DNA from 2 places in the Pediococcus parvulus genome. Region 1 is predicted to be linked to the other one. Evidence: riboswitches for the same ligand, from Rfam matches in the RefSeq annotation. Region 1 holds a riboswitch; the other holds the start of a gene.

Evidence for each region. Region 1 has a riboswitch for lysine ahead of lysA (diaminopimelate decarboxylase). Riboswitches for the same ligand answer to the same signal wherever they lie in the genome.
Region 2: it holds a riboswitch for lysine, as region 1 does, so the genes downstream of both, AB3217_RS07800 (amino acid permease) here and lysA (diaminopimelate decarboxylase) in region 1, are expected to answer to the same signal.

The regions. Positions count from the first base shown of each region.
Region 1 covers NZ_OZ061292.1:1,827,210-1,830,639, forward strand. Annotated here, with positions in the region: gene dapD (2,3,4,5-tetrahydropyridine-2,6-dicarboxylate N-acetyltransferase) at 4-714, opposite strand; gene lysA (diaminopimelate decarboxylase) at 835-2,139, opposite strand; lysine riboswitch at 2,247-2,430, opposite strand; gene AB3217_RS09235 (aspartate kinase) at 2,777-3,430, shown strand, end outside.
Region 2 covers NZ_OZ061292.1:1,543,818-1,547,247, reverse strand. Annotated here, with positions in the region: gene AB3217_RS07810 (GNAT family N-acetyltransferase) at 227-787, shown strand; gene AB3217_RS07805 (Rrf2 family transcriptional regulator) at 774-1,310, shown strand; lysine riboswitch at 1,357-1,542, shown strand; gene AB3217_RS07800 (amino acid permease) at 1,661-3,130, shown strand; gene AB3217_RS07795 (deoxynucleoside kinase) at 3,260-3,430, shown strand, end outside.

The sequences.
Region 1 (3,430 bases):
ACTTTACAGCTTTCTTAAAGTGTCCTCGAGTTCTGTCTTTGACCGAGTTTGGTCATCAATATCTTTCATTTTGCGGGCAGGCACACCAGCCACCATCGTGTATGGGGCAACATCATGCGTCACAACCGCACCAGCAGCCACAACTGCCCCTTCTCCAACGTGAACACCTTCCAAAACAACGGAATTTGCCCCAATCATGACATTATCATCAATGCGCACGGGTTGGGCAGACGCCGGCTCAACCACGCCAGCTAAAACAGTTCCGGCACCAATATGAGCATGTTTTCCGACAATCGCACGACCGCCCATGACAACTCCCATATCAATCATGGTGTCTTCACCAACCTCAGCGCCAATGTTGATCAATGCTCCCATCATAATGACGGCATTGTCACCGATCACAACTTGATCCCGGATAATTGCCCCGGGTTCGATGCGCGCATTGATATTCTTAGTGTCCAACAATGGGACCGCTGAATTACGTCCATCATTTTCAACTTCATAATCTTCAATAACTGCTTTGTTGTTCTCAAGAAATGGTTTAACATCTGTCCAATCGCCAAAAACGGTTCCGGTTTTGGTTTCTACAAACGCTCGGACGCCTTTTGGAACATCAAGTTTAGTCAAATCACCTTTTAGAGTGACCTTTACGGGTGTTTTTTTCTTGGCGTTACTGATAAAATCAATGATTTCACGTGCATCTAACTGTGCCATGGATAAAATCCTTCCTTTATATAAACTTTTTTATTTTTCGTTGTCAGGTTATCATAAGGCTCAATGGTTATTTGAACTTTAAAAATTCTCGATTCTTCTATATTATATGGCATTCAGCAACTAAACAAAACTGCAATCCAGTTTGACCAAATCTTCATAACTTTCTCGTTTAACAATGACTTGTGCTTTACCTTTTTCGACAAACACCACCGCTGGCCGCGGATTTCGATTATAATTTGACGCCATTGAATACCCGTAAGCACCAGTAGCTGGAATTACCAAAACATCACCAGGCTGCGATTTAGGTAAGGCTTGTTTTTGAATCAAAATATCGCCTGATTCACAATATTTACCTGCAATTCTAACCGTTTCATCTGGTTTAGCCGTTGCCTGATTAGCTAAAACGGCTTCATATTTGGCCTCATAAAGCGCCGGTCGAATGTTATCGCCCATCCCGCCATCCACCGTCACATATGGGCGAATGCCAGGTACTTCTTTTCTTGAGCCAATTGTATATAAGCTATATCCCGCGGGGCCTGCAATGGAACGGCCCGGTTCAATCCAAATGGCCGGCATTTTTAGCTGACGTAACGTGACCTGCTTTTGGACGGCCTTCACAATTGCGTCAACAAATTCTTCGGGTGCCAGCGGATCATCTTCTTTGGTGTACTGAATCCCAAAGCCCCCACCAATATTTAAGACTCGGGTTTCAAAGTTAAACTTCTTTTGCCAGTCAGCAGCCAAATCAACTAATTTTTGGGCTGCCATGACAAACCCATTAACCTCAAAGATTTGTGAACCAATGTGAGCATGAATACCAAGCATCTCTAGTTGTGAATTTGCTAACACCTGCTGCAACGCTTTTTGCGCTTGCCCAGATTGAATATCAAAGCCGAATTTGCTATCCTCTTGACCAGTTTGGTCATACTTATGGGTATGCGCTGAAACACCGGGCGTTAAACGTAACATGACTTTAATTGTCTGTTGTTTTTCTTTCAAGATTTCGCTTAGTAACTCAATTTCGTGAAAATTATCTAAAATCACAACCCCGATATGATGATCCACGGCCATTTCCAATTCTGCGCGTGATTTGTTATTGCCGTGAAAACTAACTTTTTCCATTGGAAAGCCAGCTTTGATGGCCGTATATAACTCGCCACCTGATACCACATCAATGTGCGCGTCCTCTTGATTGACAAGTTGAAACATCCCAACTGTGGCAAATGCTTTGCTGGCATAACTCACGGCGTAATCGACTTGATTACGCTCAAACACCTTTTTAAACCGCCGAATTTGTTGGCGGATTGCTGAGACATCATAGGCAATTAGCGGCGTCCCATAAGTATGCGCCAATTCTACGGCATCAGCCCCATCAATCATTAAATGTCCTGCTTCGTTTACTTGTTGCTCCCCTTGAGTACCCATTTATTTACCCCACTAGTTTTATAATTATTTTATTAAACAAAAAAGAGACCTTTTTGTTTAGCGCAAACAAAAAGATCCCAGAATGAGTTCATTATTATTCTGTATCAATTGTCGATAGCGCCCCGCAGCCGACATGTTTTGCTGCGACAGTCCGCAGTCTGTTAAACTACGTCCCAGCACACCAAACCCCTATCCAGATTTGACGCTTCGGCAACCGCCCCTTTCACTAGCTTCATAATTTGATAGAAATTCCACTAATTACTCTTGTTGGTTGCGACCTCTTAAATTATTAAAAAGTTTATAATACTTCTCACAGATAGTCAACCCCCTTACTCCAATAAAATTCCCTGTAGCTCTTTTGTATCAGTTAAAACAACTTTATCTCCATTTAATTTAGAGCTGCTAATATCGAGCTTGTTTAGTTCTAACATTGCTTTCACATGTAGTTTTGAACTGCGGCCAGCCGCATTGTTTTCCTAAATCAAAAATAAAAAACTTACTACTAAGTATTTCTTATAATTGATTAATTCAAAGAATAATTTAGTTGCTATTCATCAAAAAAATGCTAAAATTCACAATAACTAATCAAACTTTAATAAAATATAATTTTTGAAAACTAGAAAGGATTTTTTTACTCATGAAGGTTGTTAAATTTGGCGGTAGCTCATTAGCAGACGGCGCCCATTTTCAAAAAGTCATCTCCATCATTAAGGCTGATCCTGCACGACAGATTGTCGTTGTTTCCGCACCAGGGAAACGATTTTCTGAAGATACAAAGGTCACCGATCTCCTAATCACCTACGCTCAAAGGGTAATTGATCATCAAGATCCAAAAACGGTTGTGGATAAAATTAGTCAACGCTACCAAGCGATTAGTGATTTCTTTGGATTGCCAGCTAGACCAATTGACAAAATCATCAAAAAGCTTCGGTCACTACCCCTTGAATATTATCCAAGCAACACGTATTTGATGGCTGCCTTCAAAGCGCATGGTGAACGTCTTAATGCCATGTTGTTAACCGCCGTGCTCAATCATCTGAACATCCCTGCTCGCTTTGTGGATCCTTTTGAGGCAGGAATTATCGTAACTGACGATCCGAGTGACGCCTCTGTTTTACCAGAAACTTACGAAAATTTAGCGCATCTAAAGGTTACAGAAGAAAAACTAATTTTTCCTGGTTTCTTTGGGTTTACGCCGAATGGCCAGATTGCCACCTTTTCCCGCGGTGGTTCCGATATCACCGGCGCAATTGTTTCCCGAGGACTAAAAGCCGATTTATACGAAAATTTC
Region 2 (3,430 bases), 280 kb from region 1:
AATGACTTCTGGTTCTTTTTTTGATTGGAACTGGCGGATAAAATTTCACGCGTTAGTTTAGTTGTGCGGTATGATAAGGGTGGCAGTAAGTTAGCAACGAAACATTTTGAAACTGGACAAAAAAAGTACATTATGAGAACAAATTCTGGTATTCTTATACGTAGATCGTTTTGATGTGTTAATTTATATTAACATCACACGTTGAAAGTAATGAACGGGGATAGCTGTGAATAAAAAAATTTATACCACAAGGCTAAAACTGCGACCATTTGTGCCGGCTGATTTAACAGGATTGCGTGCCATCGTTGAAAACAAAGAAATTGCGGAGATGGCTAGTTTTCGCGTGGCTACAAATGCGTTTGAAAGTGATTATTTTTTACAGCAACTTATGCAACCCAACATTTGGGCTATGACATTAAAGCAAACTTCAGAAGTTATCGGTAGCATTGGACTTTATCCAGTGGTAGGTGACAATCATGAACGGGATCCTTTAAAACTGGAATTAGGTTACATGGTGAATCAAGATTTTTGGGGTTACGGCTATATGACAGAAGCCGTTCAATCAATTTTAAATCATAGTTTTCATGAAAACTATGCATATGTCGTATTGGCGAGTACCTATGCTGAAAATAAGCGATCCGCGGCTATTTTGGAACATCTTAGTTTTAAAAAAGTCGGTGAACATACTTTACCGGCAAGTGTGTTAAATCCGGTTTCACGACAAGAAAATTTTTATCAATTAACGGCGCAAGCATTTATAGAAGGTGGTCATTATGCAACTCACTAAAGGATTTGAACAAGCAGCATGTATTATTGCGTTACTGTGTACACAAGATCGCTCAATTCCGTTGACGACGGCGGTAATTCACGATCGATTAACAGGATCAGAGACTTATTTGCGAAAAATTATGCGTAAGCTGGTTGTTGCCGGTTTGGTTACCTCAATTCCGGGAAATAATGGTGGGTTTCGACTAGCCAAAAAGCCAAGTGAAATTTCATTACTAGACATTGTTGAAGCGAGTGAAGGACCCATTAAAACTTATCCAGATATGGGCTTTATTGAAAATGTGTTTTCTGAGGCCCATCCGATTGCCGAACGGGGTAAGAATGTATTAAACGATACATTTCAACAGGCGGATGATTTGTGGCGCGACTATCTTAAACATCAAAGTTTGAATGATGTGCTCGTTAAAATTATGGGTGAACCTGCAGTTCCGGGAATTGATTGGAACGGTTCTGACAATGAGTTACATGCCCAGTTTCAAAAGTTAAACGAGAAAATTCAGGGCACAAAATTAACGAATGATTAACACTTGGTGTTGTCAGATACACTGAGCTTGTATATAATTGATTCATATCGAAAGAAGAGGTTGCCAAACTCATCAGTCACAGCTTGTAGATGAAAAAGCATTGTAGACAAGCTGCAAAAGGGTGTTTGGCCGAAATTTTAAGTTGCTTTTTCAACTTAGAGTTGGGCTCTGGTTTAATAAATCAGGGACTGTCGTGATGCATTCAAACACATCACGGGGCGCTATCTACGATTTGACTGAGAAATTTAGTAAGTCTTTTTGTATGGCGATTTGTTATGCAAAAAGGCTTTTTTTATTGGTTAAAAATAAGATTGCCTTTTTAATTCGAATTTTAAGGAGGAAGTAGTTTTATGGCAGAGGAAGAGAATCATTCAATTGATCGATCTTTGAAGACACGGCATATCTCCATGATCGCACTTGGAGGAAGTATAGGAACTGGATTATTTGTGGCCAGTGGGTCAGCAATTTCAGAGGCTGGTCCGGCTGGTGCACTGATTGCGTACGTGGCAATGGGAATCATGGTGTATTTCTTGATGACGAGTTTGGGGGAAATGGCTACTTACATGCCAGTTTCTGGTTCGTTTGCAACCTATTCAACAAAGTATGTGGATCCAGCTTTAGGATTTGCGATGGGTTGGAATTACTGGTTTAACTGGGCAATTACCTTAGCTGTTGATATCAGTACAGTTTCCATTGTTATGAAATTTTGGTTACCCAACGTACCTGGCTGGGTTTGGAGTACAGTGGCGCTGATCTTAATTTTTGCAATTAATGCTTTAACGGTAAAAGCGTTTGGCGAGACTGAGTACTGGATGGCGTTGATTAAGGTTGTCACGGTAATTATTTTCTTAGTTATTGGTGTCGCTGTAATTTTTGGCATCATGGGTGGTCATGCCACTTATCTAAATAACTTTACCTATAAGAAAGCACCATTTGTCGGCGGAATTCCAATGATTCTGAGCGTTTTTGTAGTTGCGGGATTTTCATTTCAGGGAACTGAATTGATTGGGATTACAGCTGGGGAGTCCGAAACTCCTGAGAAGAGTGTTCCCAAGGCAATTAATCAAGTCTTTTGGCGAATTTTGTTATTCTATATTTTAGCTATTTTTGTCATTGCTTGTATCATCCCATACACTAGTCCTGATTTATTAGGTTCTTCTGCAAGTGATGTCAAAATTAGTCCGTTTACTTTAGTGTTCCGTCGGGCTGGGTTGGCTGGGGCAGCTAGCATTATGAATGCCGTGATTTTGACGTCGGTGATTTCATCGGCTAATTCTGGTATGTATGCTTCAACCCGAATGCTTTATTCGTTGGCATTACAAGGATACGCCCCCAAGACATTTAGTTTGACTACTAAACGAGGAATTCCTTTGATGGCGTTGATTGGCACAACGATCGTGGGAGCTTTAACATTTATTTCTAGTATTGCGGGTCCTGAAATCTATATGTGGCTGGTCGCTGCAAGTGGGCTGACTGGTTTTATTGCTTGGTTAGGGATTGCTATTTCTCATTTCCGTTTTCGCAGGGCATTCGTCAAACAAGGACACAAAGTCGAAGAATTACGCTACCATGCAAAATGGTTCCCATTTGGGCCGATTTTTGCGTTTGTACTGTGTCTACTCGTTATTGCCGGTCAAGATATCCATTCGTTTGCCACGTTTAACTGGGAAGCAATTGGGATCAGTTACATGAGTGTCCCGATTTTTATCATTTTATATACGTATTATAAAATTAAATATCATACTCATGTTATTTCGTTGGACGAAGTTGATTTAACACAACCTGATTTTATTTTAAAGGCTCGAAAAGCTGAAAAATAAGTGTATAATGTAAGGCGCTGCAATAAAACAGACTGTTTTTGAGAAAAGAAGTTTTAATCTACATGTTGTTTTAGCTTAGATTCATGCTACAATATATAGTATTAAAACAGGAATAAAGGGGAACTTCGAATGATTGCATTGTCAGGCCCAATCGGCGCAGGAAAAACAACGTTAACAGAAATTTTGTCACAACATTTAGGTACAAAAGCATTTTATGAATCGGTGGATGATAATAAGATTTTGCCACTCTTTTATAAAGATCCTAAACGCTATGCTTTTCTTCTTCAGATTTATTTTCTG